Regions from separate parts of the Paenibacillus sp. KS1 genome, predicted to be linked through region 1. Evidence: riboswitches for the same ligand, from Rfam matches in the RefSeq annotation. Region 1 holds a riboswitch; each other region holds the start of a gene.
The links. A riboswitch is a leader RNA that binds a small molecule or an ion and turns the genes downstream of it on or off. The one in region 1 is predicted to bind cyclic di-GMP.
Positions count from the first base shown of each region.

Region 2: another riboswitch for cyclic di-GMP. It lies ahead of BBG47_RS00640 (4'-phosphopantetheinyl transferase family protein); the one in region 1 lies ahead of BBG47_RS16880 (CAP domain-containing protein).
Region 3: another riboswitch for cyclic di-GMP. It lies ahead of BBG47_RS15465 (VWA domain-containing protein); the one in region 1 lies ahead of BBG47_RS16880 (CAP domain-containing protein).

Region 1 covers NZ_MAIS01000049.1:23,276-30,421, forward strand. The annotation lists gene BBG47_RS16865 (alpha/beta-type small acid-soluble spore protein) at 1-29, shown strand, start outside; gene BBG47_RS16870 (NAD(P)/FAD-dependent oxidoreductase) at 106-1,038, shown strand; gene BBG47_RS16875 (class D sortase) at 1,224-1,841, shown strand; gene BBG47_RS16880 (CAP domain-containing protein) at 1,914-2,972, opposite strand; cyclic di-GMP riboswitch class I at 3,100-3,190, opposite strand; gene BBG47_RS16885 (SpaA isopeptide-forming pilin-related protein) at 3,320-7,146, opposite strand, start outside.
Region 2 covers NZ_MAIS01000001.1:134,180-141,325, forward strand. The annotation lists gene catA (type A chloramphenicol O-acetyltransferase) at 1-146, shown strand, start outside; gene BBG47_RS00635 (stalk domain-containing protein) at 376-3,468, shown strand; cyclic di-GMP riboswitch class I at 4,037-4,123, shown strand; gene BBG47_RS00640 (4'-phosphopantetheinyl transferase family protein) at 4,207-4,962, shown strand; gene BBG47_RS00645 (non-ribosomal peptide synthetase) at 4,953-7,146, shown strand, end outside.
Region 3 covers NZ_MAIS01000043.1:2-7,147, reverse strand. The annotation lists gene BBG47_RS15495 (YbjQ family protein) at 1-255, opposite strand, end outside; gene BBG47_RS15490 (hypothetical protein) at 599-1,417, shown strand; gene BBG47_RS15485 (TVP38/TMEM64 family protein) at 1,572-2,222, opposite strand; gene BBG47_RS15480 (cold-shock protein) at 2,533-2,733, opposite strand; gene BBG47_RS15475 (ABC transporter permease) at 2,970-3,668, opposite strand; gene BBG47_RS15470 (ABC transporter ATP-binding protein) at 3,658-4,581, opposite strand; cyclic di-GMP riboswitch class I at 5,022-5,109, shown strand; partial or broken gene BBG47_RS15465 (VWA domain-containing protein) at 5,261-7,146, shown strand, end outside.

The DNA.
Region 1 (7,146 bases):
AGAATTTAACAAAGCAGCAGGGGAAGTAAGATAAAGATCTCTTTCTTGGCATGCCAGGCATTATTTCATGAAATAATCATTCAGAAACGGTAGGAGTGTCTGCTTATGTGCTATGAGAGCATTATTATCGGCGGCGGCATAGCCGGGCTGCAAGCTGCCATTCAGCTGGGGAGATACCGACACCGCGTGCTGGTGATCGATAGTGGTTATGGCAGATCTACGATATGCCGCTCCTACCATAATGTGCTCGGATGGCCTGAGGGAGTGTCCGGTACTCAGCTTCGTCTTTTGGGTAAACGGCAGGCCACATCGTTAGGCGTACATCTACTTAAAGATACCGTGACGAGTCTCGCACCTAATGGCGAACATGGCTTCACCGTGACGACAACAGAGAACGGCCTCTTCACAGCAAGTACACTCCTGCTCGCCACTGGAATCATGGATCGGCTTCCATCCTTGCCCAATCTCATGCCCTGCCTAGGCCTTACGGTGTATGTGTGCCCTGATTGCGATGGTTATGAAGTGAGCGGTCGGCGAACCATTGTGCTTGGTTCTGGCTCTACCGGAGCTGATATGGCACTAACGCTATTGTATTGGACCCGTGACGTCGTCTATGTGAATCACGAGCAGAAGCCCTTGTCTGCTGATCAAATGCACCAATTGGACGCTCAGCAGATTGAAGTAATTGAAGCACAGATTGAAGAAGTAGTATGTAAGGAAGAAGGTGTCTTCAGTGGCGTGAGACTTTCCGATGGAAGGATCATTAATGGAGAGCGTGGATTTGTTGCCTTCGGAGGCAATGAGGTGAAGTCCTCCCTCGCAGAACAGCTTGGGATAGAGCGGCATGAAAATAAACACATTATGGTGGATCCACGTACGAAAATGACCAATGTCCCCAACGTATGGGCAGCAGGAGATGTATGTGTGCATTCGGAACAGGTTACGATTGCAATGGCGGAAGGTTCACAAGCTGCCATTTGGATGCATAAAGCAATCCTTCAGCAGGTTTCCCCTAAGGAAGGATCCTCATCACCTTAGATTGCTAACGCCACCTTCCAGCATCAGATTGCTGCAATTGAGTTTCACTGTTGCTATCCGATTCCCTACGAACCGCACCTACCATCATGGTGGGTTATGGAAAACATATTGCTACATACGGTACAATAGAGGCACAGACATAGTGCGTTAAGGGGGTGCCTCTTATTACGAAGAAGAATCAAAACATGTCCAGATTGCTTGGTTTCACGGCTCTATTGTTTCTCTTTGCTGGGTTAGCTCTTATCCTATATCCGAAGTGGAATCAATACAACGAACAACAAAGAGAGCTTCGGCTTCTTACTGAGTGGGACAACTTGCCGCAAGACAGCATTCAAGTAACCTCCAAGACACAAACCGATTCAATCACACCAAAAAAACGGGAGCCTAAATCCATTGACGGTCTCCTTGTATATGGGGCAATATCGATCGACAAAATCGATCTGCGAGAACCTATGGTAGAAGGAGCCACACCTGCTTCTCTCAAGGTTGGAAGTGGAATCGTTGTCCCCGGCCGAATGCCGGGCGAGATCGGCAACTTTGTATTGGCGAGCCATCGCAGTCTGACATTCGGCAGACACTTCAACAGGCTCGATGAGTTGAAAAAGGGGGATAAAGTTCAATTAGAAACGTCGGATCAGACCTACACGTATACCGTGCAATCGAAATCCGTCGTGACCCCAGAAGATCTGTCCGTTCTCGATCAGAATCCAACGGATCGGGAGCTGACACTCATCACCTGTGATCCAATCGACACAGCCACACACCGGCTTATTGTGAAGGCTGTCATGGAGAAGACTCCATAACGCCGCATCAATTAAAGACGCCTCCAAACTACTGTTTCTGTTGGATTGAAGGCGTCTTTTTACCACGGCCTGCTAGCTTCGTGGTGTATAGAAGTTTTCCGTATAGTAGACTTTCGATTTACCTCCGAAAAATACGCCCACACCCATTCGCGAATAATCTCCTAATATGTTAGCACGATGCCCTTCCGAGTTCATCCAGTTCTCATGAACGAAGATGGCACTCGTCTGGCCAGCGGCAATATTCTCTCCTGCGGACTTATATACGATTCCGTCTGCCTTTATTCGATCGAACGGCGACTTGCCATCCGGATTATTATGATCGAAGAAGCTTCTTTCTCCCATATCACCGCTATGCTTGCGTGCTGTTCCTGCGATTTTATCGTTCCATTGCAGCGGCTTCTTGCCATTGCGTACGCGAACTGCGTTCGCTAGATCGAATATTTGCTGCTCGAAGCTTGTCCGCAATTGCTCGCTAGGCGTACCGAAGTAACCCTTGAACGACAACTCCACAGCTTCAGCAATGAATTGGACAGCTGTTACCGTGCCGCGCTGACTCACATCATAGAACACCGTCGCATAAGCGTCGCCTACCTTGTGCATACTGTATGTTCCGCCGTTATCCTTGTAGTTATAGATGGTATTGCCTTTCTTAATTCGGCTGATGGAAGACCCGTAGGCTGCTGTAACTTCCTGCTTCGTCGAACCAAATCCAATGCTGCCATAATCAGCCTTAGCATTCGAGTATAGAGCTACAACTTTCTTGTTGAGCACACCGACCTGCACATACTGCTTATAATCCTTGTTATAGATGTACCACTCGAACCCGTACTCGCTTACGTCTTTGCGTGCTGGTTGTCCCAGTCGCTCGAAGAGCTGCTTCTCACTCATACCGAGCGAAATGCCCTGAACCTTGACTCCTGCCACCTGTGGCACATTCAATTCTGATGCAGCAGCTCCGCTTCCGCTTGTTTCATCCGCTGCATAGAGAGTTGGCTGTGGCATGAACATGCCGAACAGCAATGCAGCACTAAGCCCTATTGCAATTCGTCGCTTGGTGCCTACCAATGATTGTTTTGCTTCTACTTGCCAGTTTGCGTTGTTGTCAGTTGTTGCCGTACAACGTGTCCGCATTCTTACCATCTCCCATTCTTTGACGTTATCCGCTCGAATGAGATGAACACCAGGGGCGCTTCTTATATATACAAAAAGCGCCACCCTAATGGCGGCGCACTTAAATAGACGCTCGTATTGTCGCAATTAGGGCAACCCGGCTGTCATCGCATTGTGTAAATGCATTAGACCCGTGGCTTTGCGTCCCCTGCTTTCGCGAGGGTTTGCCATTATCCAAATGTAACCGTTATATGTCTATGGTAACATGCAACAGAACTGCTTGTACACTCCTGAACGATTGTAATCTTCTGTATGTGGACAGAATAGTAGGATACCCGCCAAGGAACTCTCCTTAGCGGGTCATCACATCAACGTCTTACAAATAATCGCTTCCGAGCAATCCACATGAGTGCTGCGGCAGTGATTAGAATCATACCGACGATTGGCGATACAGGGGCTTCTTCACCGGTCTGCGGCAGCTTGCCGCCCGGCTTAGGATTCGGCTTCTTCGAATCCGTCTTGCCCCCTAGATCTGCATCATCAGGATTTCCTTCATCATCCTTGTCACCGTCTGGATTGCCCTTGCTTCCACCCGGCTCCGTCGTATTTCCTGTGTCGGGATCTGTCGTCTCCCCAGGTACCGTAGGCTGATCAGGGTCAGTTGTCGTTCCAGGATTTGTTGGCGTTGTTGGCGTCTTTGGATCTGTAGGATCGACGATCTGCCCAGGGATCGTTGGAATGTTCGGATCTGTCTTAGGAGGTGTCTTGTCGCCTGGCTTGCTTGGCTCCCACGGTTCGTAAGGATCCGTCTTGCCCCCTCCCCCTCCATCGGTATAACGAACATTCTCGACCGTAACGACAGTCAACTGCCCTCTCGTAATTTCGAACCCATTCAATGTAGTGTTGCGAATATAACCGCTTGGAGCCTCTGTTTCCTCGAAGAAGTATTTACCCGGCTTCAAGGCTGGAAGGGATGCTTCTCCGTTTGTATCCGTCGTTAAGATCGGAAGCTCTGCTCCTGCCTCATCTTTAACCGGATGCTTCTCCGTATCCAGAAGGCGGAACTTGGCACCAGACAGCTTTTTCTCTTTATTCTCATAAGCAATCTTAATCAGCTTCACTGAACCCGTCGGCGGCAAATCGAGTGTATTACGCACAATGACTACTGCTTCCTTGCCAGCGTTCACATCAAACTCGATTAATTCCGTGTTCAACACAAATCCGGCTGGAGCCTTTGTTTCTTCTGCATAATACTTGCCCGGATACAGGTTCGGAATCGTGACTTCGCCATGCTCATTCGTGATAAGCGGCGGCAATTCCACGCCTGCTTGATCCTTGACTGGCTGCTTATTCGCATCCAGCAAACGGAACTCCGCACCTGGCAATTTCCTTTCTTCATTGGCCGCATCAACTTTAACCATCTTAGCAGTTCCGGTCTTAGGCACTTCAGGCTCACGTGTATTCGGTACCTTCACTTCAGCTACTGCCTTCTTGCTTACTGTGAATTCGAATAAATCACCGTTCAACACATACCCTACCGGTGCCTTCGTTTCTTGCGCGAAGTATTGGCCTGGATTCAGATTCGTAATGATTAATTGGCCATGTTCATCCGTTACCAACTGTGTCAATTCTTTGCCTGTTTGATCCTTGGCTGGCTGCTTATGTGCGTCAAGGATACGGAATTCTGCACCAGGGAGTGTAGTATTCGTACCTGCCGCCACTTTAATGACTTTCACCGATCCTGGAACCAGTTTGTTCAAGACGGTAACCGGTGTGTCCGTTCCGTTCTTGACTTCAACTGTAATCGGCTGAGTATTGAGCACATACCCTTCTGGCGCTGTCTTTTCTACTAAATAGTAGGTGCCGCTCTTTAAATTTTCGAAGTTCAGGATACCATCTGCAACAGTTTGCCTCGTAGCAATGATATTTCCTTTCGCATCTTTAAGGACAAATTCCGCACCAGAGAGCAACGCACCGCCAGCTTCATCTTTCTTAGTTACAGTAATGGAGCCAGGAAGTGGTGTGTTCTCAACCGTACGCGTTGCTAATGTTGTCTGATCCTTTTTAATCTCAAATTGTATTGGCTTTGGATTTGAATCCAACTTATATCCCTCAGGAGCCCTTACCTCAATAAGTTGGTATTTGCCTCCGGGTTGGAGTTCTTTCAGCCTAAGCTTCCCGTTTTTATCCGTCTGCTCATCCGTTCTACCAGGAACATCCTGATACACGTCATGTTCATCCTTTAATTGAAGCTTGAAGATGGCACCCTGCAGCCCCTTGGATGGATAATCCGCATCGACCTTGGTCAACTCGAATTCCCATACGCCTTTCGTGTTTTTGATGACTTCTATTTGCTCGTCTTTTTTGAACGAAACAGAGCTCCAACCATCACCTTGAATAAAATATCCTTTTGGCGCTTCTACTTCTTTGAGCTTATATTTTCTAAATCTCTTATCTGTAAAAGTTGCCTCACCATTCTTATCAGTAACCAATTTTTCTAGTAAGACAGTTCCCGATTGATCATAGAGTTCAAATTCAACTCCTGGTAGCGTGATTTTCTCATTGTTTGCATCTACTTTTTTAATAATTAATTTACCGCGTCCAGAAGGAATTGCTCCTCCTCCAGCTCCAGAGAGGCTCACCTGAATTTGTGCCTCTTTGTTGCCTTGACCCACTGTTTGCCCCTTAAAAGACACATCATTGGTAATGACATCACCGTCATTAGCATCAATATAGGATTGATACTCCAATCGGTACGATGTTTCCAGACTGTCTGGGAACGTAAGCGTGAAGGTTTGCCCGTTAAATTCGAGCTTCGCTACGCTGTCCAGAGGCTCAACCAGTGTTCCGCCAGTCTGTGCTCCTGCCTCTCCCGCTCCAAGCTTATAGAGCTTAATCGATTTTTGATCCAATGTGTGACCCTTTGACAAGGTATCTGTTAGAACCGCACCTTTGTCAATAAAGGACTGGCTTCGGTTAATGAAAACTTTCCATAATGCAAGATCAGACTTCTCACCTTTGCCTTGCTCGCCTTTCTTGGATACATACTCTCCGCCAAATGCCGGTGGAACTTCTGCCGACTTCTCGAATACTTTCTTTCCGGCATCGCCCATATCATACACTTTTGCATTATTCTTATAAGTTTTGTATACCTGTTTACCTTTCAAACTAGTTTCATACGTAATACGGTATGCCGTTTTTAAGGGCTTCTTCGTGAAGGTAATGACGATACCGTCTTGACCGTTTTCACTCACATTTTGGTACGTATAATCGTTGATTTCATTTCCTTTCTCAACGTCATCTACGCCGCCCTTAAGATTTAATTCATACACCTTCAAGGAACCCGTTACAAAATCTTGCCCCTCTGTGTAGAAGTCCTTAACGACCGCTTCCTTAATCTCATTCAAATTGTAATTGAAGTCAATTTGCCATGTGATCACTTTTGTTATCGCATTGTAGCTGCCTGCTTTGTCTCCATTTGCAACCGTATATTTATCCGGTTTCGCTTTTCCAGTTACTTTGATGTAAGGAATCTGAGGATCTTTTTCATTCCAATCCACAAGTTTTGCCGTGTTGATTTCTTCCTTGGTAAATTTATTAGGATCAAACTTTGTTACATATGTGATTTTGTGCTTTGTTTTGATTTGCTCGATGAGAATTTCAAAGCCTGCAGCCGTCTTTGTTACGGTGTAATCATTCCCAGCTACCAGCTTCTTCTGTGTACCAACCTCTTCAATTACAACGCTGCTTGGTACAAAATCAAATACATTCGTACTGAATGTGTCCTCAATTTTAACTTTATTCATTTCTTTACTATCAGAGTTAATTGTTAATGTCCAAGTAACCTCTTTATTCTTAAAGTCAACAACACCGTCAGATTTGCTGAAAATGACCTGAGCAATCGGTTGTTTTCCGACTTCTGTTGTACCATCATGTATTTCCACACTATTCGTAACCTCTGTGCTGTCGTACACGCGGTTAACAGATTTCGTTTTGTATTCAATTTTATAGGCACTGCTAATCGATTTGTTGAATTTCAACTCGAAACCGTCCGCTGTAGATGCGACGATGTAATCTTTCCCTTGATCAAGTGCAGGGACTGATTTCTCCACAGCTGCGCCTGAATCCTTGATTGTCATCTCTTTAACGACAAATGACGTCTCATCCAGCTTTTGAGGATTATTCTTATCGAAGA
Region 2 (7,146 bases), on a different contig from region 1:
ATTTCGAGCAAACGGGTCGAGTCCTGCTGCCCGTATCCTTGCAGCTGCATCATGCGGTATGCGACGGGTATCATGCAGGCTTATTTGTTGGCGAGCTGCAGCGATTCGCTGATCATAGCAAGGAGTGGCTAGATGATCCGAATTAATACACATGATTGAGCAAAGTAATGAAGCCGTTGGAACAAGGCCATAATTAGCCGTTGTTCCAACGGCTTTTTTCATTGATGTGGAGTCGGTGAATGATGGTCTGACACAGTTTTGTCACAATTTAAAAAAATTATAAAGGAGTATGAAACATTTTCCTTGTTTGATGCATCTAAGTTGCAGGTGGTAATTTTAGACTTGGATATGATTGCAACTTAGGAGGATGAAAAAGTGAAGAAACTTGTGTCAGGTTTTGTTGCTGCGGCACTCGGCTTTACGGTGGTAACGCCCACAGCTGTGCAAGCAGCGCCTGCAACTTACACCGTATATGTGAACGGAAGCAAAATTAATACCGATCAGCCGCCAGTATACACGCAGGGCCGTGTGCTATTGCCGATGGCGGTTATTTTCCAGTCGCTTGGCGCCAGTGTAAGCTACGATTACAAAACGAAGAAGGTATCAGCTTACAAAGGGAGCACCTCAGTAATTCTGAAACTAGGCTCCTCAGCGGCAACGGTCAATGGCAAAACTGTCTATATGGATGTTCCAGCCAATACAATGCAGGGCAGAACGATGGTTCCGGTACGCTTCGTTAGTGAATCGTTGGGCGCAACAATCAACTATGACAATTATCAAAAAGTCGTGCGTGTGACTTCTGGCAGTACGCCGACATACCCGGATCGTCCGACATACCCAGATGAGCCCGACTACTCCGGCGATCTTAGAGGCGTCAATTATGTGACAACACAGATCTCAGGCCAATCCGGAGATGCAAGCGATATTCGTGTCAGCTTCTCCAAGGAACAGTATGAAAATAACCTTGATCAATATCGCGTCATGATTGTTAAAGCGTCGAACTCCTTTAATTTGAACAAGGCTCGTTCGGTATCTTCCAACAATTATACCGTAGTAAACAAGAGCGGTGACGATCCTGTAGTCAGATTGGATTCCCGAGCACGTGACGTAGATGGAGACTACATCCGTACGAATGTGAAGTATGAAGCTTATGTATTGTCAGTGGGCAGAACGAGCAACCAACAGGTGCTCTCGAACCCATCTTCAACCTTTACGTTAGGCGACAACGCGGTTGCAGCGGCAACGAATGTGCAAGTGCGCAATGTGGCGAATTATAACGACGGCCGTGATATGCAGGTCAGCTTCTCCCGTCCTTCTAACGACAGCCCAATTCAAAATTATCGGATTATGGTCGTCAAAACGAAGGATGCATCTCGTTTCGATGCTTATGAAGCAGACCGCGTATCCAGCAATAATTATACGACCGTTCCGAAGTCCAGCAACTCGACGTTGACGACAACCTTGAGTTCGACAACTAGAGATACAGCGGGTGACTTAATTCGCAATGGCGTACCTTATACCGTATTTGTCGTAGCTGTCAGCAATACGAGCTCGTATGTTAATAAGCTATCCTCCAGCTCATCTTCGATCACGCTTGGACAATCAGCTGGTGTTCCAGTGATTACGAAGGTCAGCCAAGTGGGTAATTATGGAGATGGACGCGATATTCAGATCAGCTTTAATCGCTCTTCCGATGAATCGCGCGTAAGCTACTACCGGATTTTTGCAGTGAAATATTCGGATGCTTATCGCTTTGATTTGAATGAAGCTAACCGGGTTTCATCTAGCAATTATTATGATGTCTCGAAGAATGGCTATAGCATTACTTCAACATTGCCATCTAATATGCGTGATGTGAATGGCTCACTAATCCGCAGAGGGGAAACGTACCGTCTGTTCGTCATGTCAGTTTCGAATAGCAACTCTGATTACAATGCATTGTCGGGCGCATCTGATTCCATCAATATTTCGAATAACTCAACGGTGTACAGTGCTTCCAATGTAAGAGTAAGTGATGTCGGAGATTATAATGACGGCCGCGATATGATGGTTACCTTCAACCGGGCCTCGGATGAATCGAATATTAGCCAGTATCGAATTATGGTTGTGAAGACGAGCAGATCGTACCGCTTTGATGTATCCGAAGCGAACAACGTATCCAGCTACAATTATACGTCGATGAACCCGAATGGCAGAGACGTTAGCCTCAAGCTGAGCTCTACTGCGAGAGACGTAGATGGGGACCTGATCCGTAACGGAACCAGCTACCAAGTATATGTGCTTTCTGTTGGACGCGGTAGTTATGTGAATTCCCTGTCCAGCGCCTCAGATACGATTACGTTGTCTAACAATTCGACGGTGTACCCTGCAACGAACGTATCGGCAAGCAGTATGGGTGGAAACTACAATGATGGACGGAACCTGAGTGTAACATTCAACCGTGCTGCAGATGAATCGGATGTGAACCATTATCGCGTTATGGTCGTGAAGTCTTCCAATGCAAGCCGTTTTAATCTAACAGAGGCCAATCGAGTTAACAATTGGAACTCAGCTGTCGTGTATCGGAGTGGCAGCAGCTTGTCACATGTATTCGATCAGGATGCAAGAGATGTAGATGGAGCACCGATTCGCAACGGCAACAGCTACCGGGTATTTGTTCTGTCTGTAAGCTCCAATAGTCAAGCGAACAATGCGTTGTCTGCTCCATCTCCAGAGGTGACGCTTAAAGGCAATGCCTCGGTTGATGTCGTGACGAATGTAGAAGCGAAGATTATTGGCAAAAACGGCAATGCCAGCGACATTGAAGTAGGCTTTAATGCACCATCCAGTAATTCATACGTAAATGAATACCGTATTATGGCCGTTCGCGCAGATCAGTCCTATGCATTCGACGCATATAGTGCGGGACTTGTGAATTCATCAAGTTATATTCGGGTTGGGAACCAAAGCGGCTATGTGAGACAATCGCTGACTAGCAGTTTGCGGGATGTTCAAGGTAATGTTATTCAAAAAGGTGTTGCTTACCGAGTATTCGTGCTTACGGTAGCTGACAATAGAAGCGGCTCCTCGAATGCCTTGTCTTCGCCTTCTGGTGAATTTGCCTTGGTAGATCAATCCGTGCAGGCACCTACGAATGTGTTTTTGACAAGAGAAGGGGGGAATAACTTCAAGGCCTCCTTCTCGAAGCCAAGCAACGACAGCGGGATTGCCTATTATGCATTGATGGTCGTTCCTTCTAGCTCAGCGAACTCCTTCAACCTGGATCAGGCGAATCGTTTAAGAGGAGTAAGCGTAATTGGCGAAGAATCTAGAATGTTCTCGCTGTCAGATAATGATGCATATGGAAATCCAATTCGCAGCGGCGTTGCCTATAAAGTATTCGTTATGTCCGTAGCGGATGGGCGCAATGCAACAGTGAATGCACTGTCCACTGCATCCAACGAAATGACAGTTGGTGACGGATATTAATCCCCATGATGTGAAATAGAGAAGATAGATAGATGGCATTCAATAAGAGCCTCGGAATGATTTCCGAGGCTTTTTATGTATCACCAAGAGTACAAGAGAGTTGTGTAATGAGTAAGAAATGACTTCAGTGCTGTCTATTAGGTAATTGGTAGCGTAGAGGGGGTAAACAGTAGCGGTTGTATAGGAGAATCGACAAATGTGTCGAGGCAGTTGGAGATAATTGCACGAATCTATGGGAGTGAGGTAGGAATGGATAGGGATGTTTTTGTCGGAAATAGGGTGAAACAACCTTGAAAGTGACTACAAAATGACAAAAAATGATTTTTCGTGTCGAAAAATTGAAAAGTGTTATGAAAAAGTATTAATCTTTTCATTCGAGCAACCGATATAAAATATGGGTCTTGAGTTGGATAGGGGATGCGACCGTCCAACATGCTGATATGTAATATGTACTTTAGACCTATTCACGCGATACATGTCACAAGAACTAGTGCGTAACATTGCTATGACATTCTTGCCTGATAATCGATCTGCAACACGCAATGGATACATCAAGAAGAACAACATCAGGATTGAAAGGCAAACTCTTCGAAAGATGAGGACGCAAAGCCGCGGGCCTAACATCTTCACGGATTACGGCGGCCGGGTTGCCATTAATGTTGCGGTAACTACACAACGGTTATTCGGTGACAAGGCTATGCAGAATGGCCTTTTTTTTGCGCACAGAAGCTGGGGTAAATGATGGAAATTGTGTTGCTAAAATGGGACGAGTGTACTTCCTACGAAGACATAGATTCATTGATGGATCGATTTATCCCGTTCGTTACACCTGAAAAATACAAAAGGTTAGATAGACTTCGGAACCGTGAAGATCTTTATTGCACGGTTGCGGCTGACATATTGGCCCGCATGCTGCTATGCCGAACCTTGAAGTGTCCGAATAACGAACTTGTTATTCACACTCATCCCTTCGGCAAGCCATATGTGGAGGGTGATCCGGTATTTTTCAACATCTCTCACGCCGGTGCGTTCATAGCAGTGGCATTGGATGAAGCGCCAATCGGGATTGATATTGAGCAAGCAGGAGAATGGAAAATGGACGTGGCTAGGCTGATATGCTCGCCGCGTGAGTTGGAATTGCTTGCAAATACGAACGACAGTCGTGCGCGTCAGGAAATGTTTTTTTACATATGGACGGCTAAGGAAAGTGTTCTGAAGGCATTAGGAACGGGTCTTAGCCTGCCTCCCAGCACATTCGAGATTGTGCAGGAGACAGCTGTACCTATACAGCATAATCAATTATGGAATGTTGATCATAATTATGTAAAGCAATATGTCGTTCCTGTAACAGGCTATAGTATGACTGTGTGTGCACAGCATATGGAATTTGCCAAGCAAATAGAGTACATCACATGGGAGCAGTTGACTCATAGGTTTACGAAATGGGTTGGATCGTACAAAGGAGAGGACGAGAATTGGCTTTCATGGAATTGACAGTAGAACGATTGGCAGGCTATGACGTACATTCTATCGAGCTGCCTGAGGAGACAATGCGTCTTCTGAAGAAGCATTCGACCGAGCATTCGGTCAAGTTGGAATCCGTCATGTTCAGTGCGTGGGCAACGCTGTTGTCCCGGTTCTACAACTCGCAGCAAGTAACTCTTCATGCCGTTCAAGCGGGACACGGCAATGCAAACCATACCGTAGTCAGTCAGGATGACGTAACCTTGCAAGGAATTATGAGCATTCATAACAGCTTGTCGGCTTGCGCAGAAGGACGTAACCTGACTTGCTCTGAAATAGCTTCTGACAGTGATGTGGCAACGTATTGCTGGTACGGAGAAGATGTTCGGCCCGTGCTTCCAGAGGGAGAGCAGGTATGTGACCTGCACGGCTGCATTCAGCATGCTGCTGGAACGGGCGCATTACCGATGTTCACAATGTATTACAAGGAAAATCAGTTCCAGTTATCGACGGTAGAGAAGCTGGGTGAGTACTTCTTGCAGCTGCTGGAAGAAGCTGTGAAGCATCCTCAGAAGCGTATTGGCGAGCTGGAAATGCTGACAGAGCAGGACAAGCGCCAGTTAATTGAGGGGATGAATCAGACGCGAGCTGAATATCCTCATACATTCACGGTTCAGGCGCTGTTCGAGGAACAGGCTCAGATGCATCCGGATCGAGTAGCTGTTATCGAAGATGATCGCGAGTTGACCTATTGCGAGTTGAATGCTCGTGCGAATCAATTGGCGCGCAGGCTGCGGAAGCTTGGCATCGATCGGGAACAGTCTGTTGGTATTATGGCAGAGCGCAGTGCAGAGATGGTTGTCGGTATCTTAGCGATTCTTAAGGCGGGAGGAGCTTATGTTCCACTTGATCCCGATCACCCTCAGGATCGCATTCAATATGTCCTGGAAGACAGTCGTACGAAGCTGGTACTGACTAGCAGATCGTCAGATATAGATTTGCCGAATACCATCGAGCAGGTTCATATGGATAACCCGAGCCTTGCTGATGAATCTAGCGATAATCTGGTATCTGTGAATCAGCCAGAAGATCTTATATATATCATTTACACGTCCGGTTCGACAGGAAGACCGAAGGGTGTCATGGTGACTCATCGCAATGTCATTCGCCTAGTGAAGCGCACGAATTACGTAAAGTTTGGCGAAGGCGACCGTATTTTGCAGACAGGATCGCTTGTGTTCGATGCCTCAACCTTTGAAATCTGGGGCTCCTTGTTGAATGGCTTAGGGCTCGTGCTTATCGACAAGACGACGATACTGGACGCTGAGCAGCTGGAGCAAGCGCTCGTCCGCCATCGGGTTACGATTATGTTCTTGACGACAGCGCTGTTCATTCAATTGGTTGATCGCAATCCGCGCATATTTGCGCCGCTTCGCCAATTGCTCGTCGGTGGAGAGCTGATGTCGCCGAAGCACTTCTATCGAGCGGCTAAGGACTGTGCACCGATTGAGATTTCGAATATATATGGTCCTACTGAAAATACAACCTTCTCTACTTCTTATCTGATGAAGGAAGAGGGAGACGGGACAATTCCTATCGGTACGCCAATTACGAACTCAACCGCTTATGTTGTAAATGATTACGGCATGCTGCAGCCGATTGGCGCTGTAGGAGAGCTGTGGGTCGGCGGTGAAGGCGTAGCACGTGGCTACTTGAATAAGGATGAGATGACGCGTGAGAAGTTCGCGGATAGTCCATTCATAGCTGGCGAACGAATCTATAGAACAGGTGACCTTGTGCGCATGCTGCCAGATGGCAACTTGGAATTCGTCGGACGCAAAGATCATCAAGTGAAGATTCGCGGCTATCGCATGGAGCTCGGTGAGATTGAAGCGCAGATTCATACGCACGAGCAAGTAACGGAAGCACTGGTTGTAGCTTTTGAAGAGTCGCCTGGCCAGAAGGCTCTTTGTGCTTACATTGTAGCGGAAGAAGGCATGACAGCGAGTGCAATGCGCGAGTACTTGTCTTCGCATTTGCCTGAGTTCATGGTGCCGGCATACTTCATGTTCTTGGAGCGCATGCCGCTTACGATCAACGGCAAGATTGATCGGGCCAAGCTGCCTCAGCCTGAGAAGCAGGAGCGCATGTCAACCGAATATCAAGCTCCAGTAACGGATACGGAGAAGAAGCTTGCTGCGATTTGGGAGGAAC
Region 3 (7,146 bases), on a different contig from region 1:
TTCATAATCCACGTCAATGCCGACAATTGCGTTGGCGCCAAGTCGTCTTGCCGCATCCTTCATTTCTTCCATCGCAATGACACGCGCTTCCTTCAATTTGCTCTCATATGCACCAGAGCGACCGCCTACTACATCACGCACAGAGGCAAGGAAGTCCCGTACGACGTTGGCGCCCATGATTGTCTCTCCCGTTACAATATCTATATATTCTACAATTTCTCTGCCTTGAATCGATGGTGTTGTCGTTACGATCATCATTTCATTCCTCCTAAGGGTAGGGTAACTTGAAGTTCTTCATACATTCACTGTTTTCTATAGTATCCAGTATACAACGAGCCATTCACAGTACCTATTGATTAATATGACAATCCACCCTCATTTACTTACATTTTTGCAACATGCATCTGTTGATGCCTCTTCTCTGTCCAATCAGATATCCAGACTACCTTGACAAGACCCTATTCATTTGGTTATATTTTACATGTAAATAATATATCGTAATTTCTTGCGACGGAAGCACCCGTAGGAATGGGCAATCATGCCCTTCTTGCGGGTTTTTTTGTTGTCCTGAAGTTAACGACCAAGAGGAGGTTTACAAATGAAACAGAGAGGTTGGCAAGTCTCAGCAGTACTGCTCGCCGCGTTGCTTCTACAGCCATTGCTATCCGCTGTATCGCATGCAGCAAACAAGGAATTATCCCCCACAGCGAAGACCGCATTGACCAAGATAGCTGAATCCGCTACCCCAACCCAAGCCAGCTCCATAGACTCCATGTACAGCGAGCTCATTTCCTTGCAAAATCAGAGCCTGCAACGAGACAACACCCTGAAGCAGGTGCAAGCAAAAAATAAAGAAAACCTGACTAATGTACGCAGTAAGCTTCAACACTGGGATACCGACAAGATTAATAAACTGGAAGCCTCTCTAAAGCAAACAAGACAACGCTACGAACCGCTATTCGCTTCATACCAGCTCCTGAACGATCAGCTATCCCGCATGGGCTCCAAAAAAGACGACAAAAAAGAAATACTGCGCAAGCAGCGCGATATTGTGAAGGCCGCAGTGCAATTAGCAAGAATGGACATTAAAACAAAGGTAGAAGCAGTAAAGAAGGCACGTGAGAGCAAATCGAAATTCGTAAAACGCGTACGTGATATTCTGGCAGGCATCAATACCGTGAATGCCCAAATGAAATCAGAACGAAGCACGGTTAGTGAGTTACAGAAACGCACTACGCCACTATGGTCATCGCTCAATCAAGCAATTAAGAAGGGAGACGCCAAAAGTTCACTTCAGTCGCTAACATCCCTCGTCTCCCTAATTCGTCAAATCGATCAGTCCAAAAAGAAGCTAGAGCAGCACGAGTCACGTATTACGGAAATTGTAAACAAAGCAAAAGGCACCTTCACTTCATGACATAATACAGGCTCTACGGTTCACGCCAACTGCAGATGGTCGCAAATAAAAATCCCCGGAGTTATCCGGGGATCATCATTCACATGCAGCTGCGACGTTGACTAGACGGAAGGGCGCAATCATTCTACCTCCAGCCGAGACCCTAATCGCCCTTCTACACTGACTGCTTATGCTGTTCTAAGGCAGCGTCTATATGCCCTTCTTCATCAGAAGTATGCCGCGTGAAGCGTGCTTCAATTTTTTTGCTAATCAACAGAGACAGGCCTATAAATAGGACGACAAAAATAAGTTGCAGCGGATGATCAATAAATCGTTGTATATCGTGACCAATATAGGATACGGAGAATACCATGAGCGCCTTGCCAAAGAGAATCGCAATGAAGAAGGAGCGGATTCGCATGCGCGCAACAGCCGCGACCATATTAATAAGAACGAAGGGACCTACTGGGAAAATACTAAGCAAGAAGACATAACTGAATGCATTATGACGCACCCACAGCATGCTCTTCTTCACCTTCGGCTTCTCAGCCCAGCGAGCGAGCAACGGGTGGCCTGCTGCCTTGCGCACAATGAGGAACGTCAGCATGCAGCCGCTCACGATTCCAATCCATGAATAGAGAAATCCGAGCCACAACCCATATACTGCAGCATTCACACCTACAATAACGAGGGTAGGCAGCGGCGGGATAAAGGACTTCATGAACGTCAGTAATATGCCCGGCAGCGGCCCGAAGGAACGGAATTGCTCCAACAACGCCTTCAAATGCTCTTCGGTAAAATAAGAAGTTATCTCGGATAGTTCCATGTTGTACGTATCCACCAGCCTCTATATTTATCTGTCCGAAATGGCTCAATATGATTGCCATTGTCATACGAGAGGAAGCCGCCATAAGCTCGCTTCGAACAATAGCATAACATACTTCATCCCCGCTATACTGCCTCTACAACAAAAAAGATCGACAAATAAATGGCGTGGCTGCGAATATAACAAAAGCGAAGCAGAAACACAAAGAGCCGCCCCTGAGGACGGCTCTTTGCTATTCATACGGCATCCCTGCCGCATAAAATTAATAAATGCCCCAAACCTTAGGTCTGGGGCATTGTAATTTCGTGTCTTACAGCTTTACAACGTTCTCAGCTTGTGGTCCACGGTTGCCTTCAACTACGTTGAACTCAACGCGTTGGCCTTCGTCCAACGTTTTGAAGCCGTCGCCAGTGATTGCGGAGAAGTGTACGAATACATCGTTGCCGCCTTCAACTTCGATAAAACCGAAACCTTTTTCTGCGTTGAACCATTTAACTGTACCTGTTTGCATGAACAAATACCTCCTAAAATTTACATGACCTCTTATTTACATAAATAAATAAAATTCACATATTGGACAAGGTTATTCTAGCTTCAAAATAACCCTCTGCAATATGTGAATCAGGTCAAATTTGAATATAGTCATCTTACCACATGGTTACCCAAATAGCAATTCCTGTTTTTTAATTTGTTTTAATTTCCCGTTGTCCAAGTCTTCTCAGGCTCAGACAACGTCAGCGTATTCAACTAATTAACCACATCTACGTGCTCAACCTTCTTTATTGTCATGTACATTACGAATGCACCGATCAGTGCCAAGATGATCGGAACGATAATGATTGAATTCAGCGAGACTCCCCCATTATTCGAGCACACGATGGAAACAATGAGCAAGGAAGACATGATCGTCGTCGGTGTCGAATATTTTTTCATGCCAAAATATAGCGGAATGAGGCTCATAATGCTTGCAGCCATTGCATTCATGATCAACTTCAATGCCCCTCCCCCAATTATCGACAAAGTCAGGGGCTCTTGTATAATGGGTACAATTGCATTTGCTGTCAACAAGATCGCGTTGAGCACAATTTCAGACACAATAATATTGCTAAATGTGAAGATGGCGATAATGGCCAACTTGCTGAGGAGGATCTTTTTCCGACTTATTGGATACATAAATAGGATGTTTATTGTCTTTGATTTATATTCATCAATAATGAACCGAGATATCAATACTGCTGCAAAGACGATAAAGATCATTCGTACAAATGAATCCACACCCACAAAAAGGGCAGTGTAATCCGCGAAAACAACTTCTTCCATCATGTTAGGACTGTATAACATCAAGAATAAGATGGCAATCGCGACAATATTTGCAATAATCGCGTTTCGGATATACCCTCCTATGCGATGCTTGCGAAGCTCCAAACCTATCAAATTACGCAACATGATCGCCCCCTTCCAACAATGATAAGAAGTATTCCTCTAGGGAGCTGTTTTTCTTATGGATCGATTCGATTAAGATATCGTTCATGACCAGTTCCTTCGTCAGCATACCCTGCTGGATATTCGGATCATATACTCGAATTATGCGCTCGTCCATGACTCGTAGATTGTGTATGCCTAGTTTATCTTCGAGCAGGAACGCAGCTCGCGTGCAATCATTCGTCACAATCTCAATATATTCGCTATTTTTCATACGAACCTCGTCCATAGACACTTCTGCAATTAATCGACCATTATTAATGACACCAATCGTATCTGCAACTAGCTCAATTTCACCCAGCAGATGACTTGATATCAATATCGTTGTACCATATTGTCTGCTCAGCATAAGAAGCAAATCGCGTATTTCCTTAATCCCTATCGGATCCAGCCCATTAATAGGTTCATCCAATAGAAGCAGCTCCGGCTTCGTTGTGATCGCTCTGGCGATCCCTAGCCGCTGCTTCATTCCAAGCGAGAAATCTTTAACTGCTTTATCACCCACATGGTTGAGCTTCACCAGCTCCAATGCCTCATCTATGGCCTTCATGTTGTGATATCCCATGTACTCGCAGTGCAGCTCCATATTCTCTCGTGCCGACAGCTTGTCATAAAATACAGGATATTCGATAATTGTCCCCATCCGAGCCAGCAGATGATACGACTTGGGGGCTAGCGCTTCCCCAAATACTTCAATTTGACCCATTGTAGGCTTAATTAAGTTCGTAATCATTTTCATAATTGTTGTCTTACCGGCCCCATTCGGACCCAAAAATCCATATATCTCTCCTTGACGGATGTTCATATTCACATTCGAGACGACCTCTTTACCTTGGAACGTCTTCGTTAAATGATGTGTACGTAATAAATACGTCATGCCAGTATCTCCTCCCGCTCAATGCGTGCTTCCCGATGACTTTATTGTATGAGGCATTCCTCTCTAATTCCTTACTCAATCCTTACAAAAATCTTAAGCTCTATTTGCTCTTCATTCAGTCTCACTCGACACACCTTGGTATTCCTGAAGCCGATTGCTAGATTATCTGCTCTACTCATTATCGTACGGGCATTGGAGCAATTCAATCCGTTATTTCCATTCTGATAGCAATGAATAGTTATAAAGTTGGAGGCATATAGATTGATTATCTATTATCAGGTATGAATCAACTCTAGTAGGTTAATACTTGTAGTATGTATACAAACTAGTATTTTCTTATCATTGACAAATTGTTCCTCGTAACCTATATTGAGCTTGATAGTTCCCTATGCCTATGATTACAGTCATCTTCGCTTGAATAAGAAGTGTTATGATTGATCAATCACATAGGGCACACTAATCGAAAGATTAGGCCGCAAAGCTTCGGAGTCTAACGGTCGTACGACCTATGATAGTCCGGCTGCAACTAACAATTCTGTTACTTGCAGCTGGACTTTTTTTATTTATATGAAGTTCTGGCGGAATTAACTGTCCGTTGAGCTATATAAATAAGAATGAGGAGGCATGGACTCACTTCGGTAGGGGAGGAATAAAATGAAAAAATGAGGTGGCGAATTGAATGAAACGTAGAGTAAAGTTGGCCGTAACATGGCTGTGCGTATTTGCCGTGTTCTTCGGGTTTATTCCTCACACACTGCAAAGTGCAGATGCAGCCGCACGTGATCCAATTTGGCCAGAGCCAGGTGCTGTGAAATTAAGCAAGACAGCGAAGCCAACCGGGACGCCAGGAGAGTGGCAGATTACTCTGACCGCCGAAGGGAAGAACGTTGAAGCCGGTGACACCGATGTCGTACTTGTCTTAGACAAGTCAGACAGTATGAAAAACTACAAACGGTTAGACAATGCCAAAAAAGCAGCGGAGAAATTTGTAAACACACTGCTTTTGTCCAACGTCAAAACAAGAATTGCTCTTGTCACGTTTAGCACCAGCGCAGAGGACACATCATCCGGATTTCTTGGCCAGAATGACAAACAAAAGCTCCTGAACAATATTAAGGGTATCTCGGCTTCCGGAGGGACAAACATACAAGGCGCTCTCAACACAGCACATCAGTTACTAACTACAAAGAGTTCAGCTAAAAATAAATTTATTGTGCTGCTTAGTGACGGTGCGCCAACGTTCAGTTCTCCTGCAAAAAAAGCCGCTCCTTATTCATGGCCCAATAACAAGTATAACTTTGTACTTTCCAACTTTGACTACACCAAGACTATCGGTTCCGGCAACAGCTATGATTTATCCTCTGGCTTGTTCGGAGATCGATACAAGATAGATAAATATACGGTTAAGGACAATGGAATTCCTACGATATCTCAAGCCAAAACATCCAAGGATGCAGGAATCACCATTTATTCGATCGGGCTCGAGGTCGGCAGTGATGCTAACGCTGTATATGTCTTAAAGAACAGCGCTTCAGCAAACAACTATTACCCGTCTGACAGCGCAGAGCTGGAGAAGGTCTTCTCTGAACTGGCAGGGAAAATTTCTTACGCGGCTGAAAATGCTATAGTCAAGGATCCGATGGGTGAAATGTTTAACCTTATTTTCAAAGGTAATGCACCTGTTGAAAAGCAAGACTATACAGCATCTCAAGGCACGGTGAAATGGGATTCAGTTTCGGAAACGTTTGTATGGGACGTTGGCAACATCGTAGAGGGAAGTCCGGCAACCCTGACATATACCATCAAAATGGACTCTTCTAAAAATCCGAGTGCTGATGTCAATTACCCGACAAACGGACGAACCACCATGGAATATACAGATGTGAATCATCAACGTACAACAAAAGATTTTGAAGTGCCTCAAGTCAGCTTCGGCAAAGGCTCCATTCTTGTTAAAGGCTACAAGGTTAATGAACAAGGCGAGCCTATTAACGCAGACGGCAAGGTTGTCGAACGTGTGGATCTTGCAGAGCAGTTGTACAGCGAGTCTTTCGCTGTCAATGGGAAGGATGCGCTGGATATAGGGCCGAAGTACAAGGTTCCTGCTCCGAAGCTTGATAACTATGTGTTGAAAAAGGGCACCGACCCTACAGAAGAAACGTTAACACTGCAGGAACCTAACAAAACAGTATGGTTCGGATATATGCTAGCTCCACAAAAGCTAACAATTAAGTATGTGGATAAGGACTCTGGCAAATCCATCGCTGACGACGATACTTCGCTCTCCGGCACCGACGGACAGACGATTACGTTGAAGGCACTCGACATCCCGGGATACACGCCTGAGAACGCCGAAGTTCAATACACATTTAAGGCCAAGGACAACGAGTATACCTTCTTCTACAAGAAGACAGCACTCCCTATCACGATCAAGTTCGTCGATAAGGATACGGGCAAGTCCATCGCTAACGATGACACTTCTCATTCAGGTAAAATTGGCGAGTCCATTACGTTGAAAGCTCTGGATATCCCAGGCTACACGCCTGAGAAGGCGGAAGTAACCTA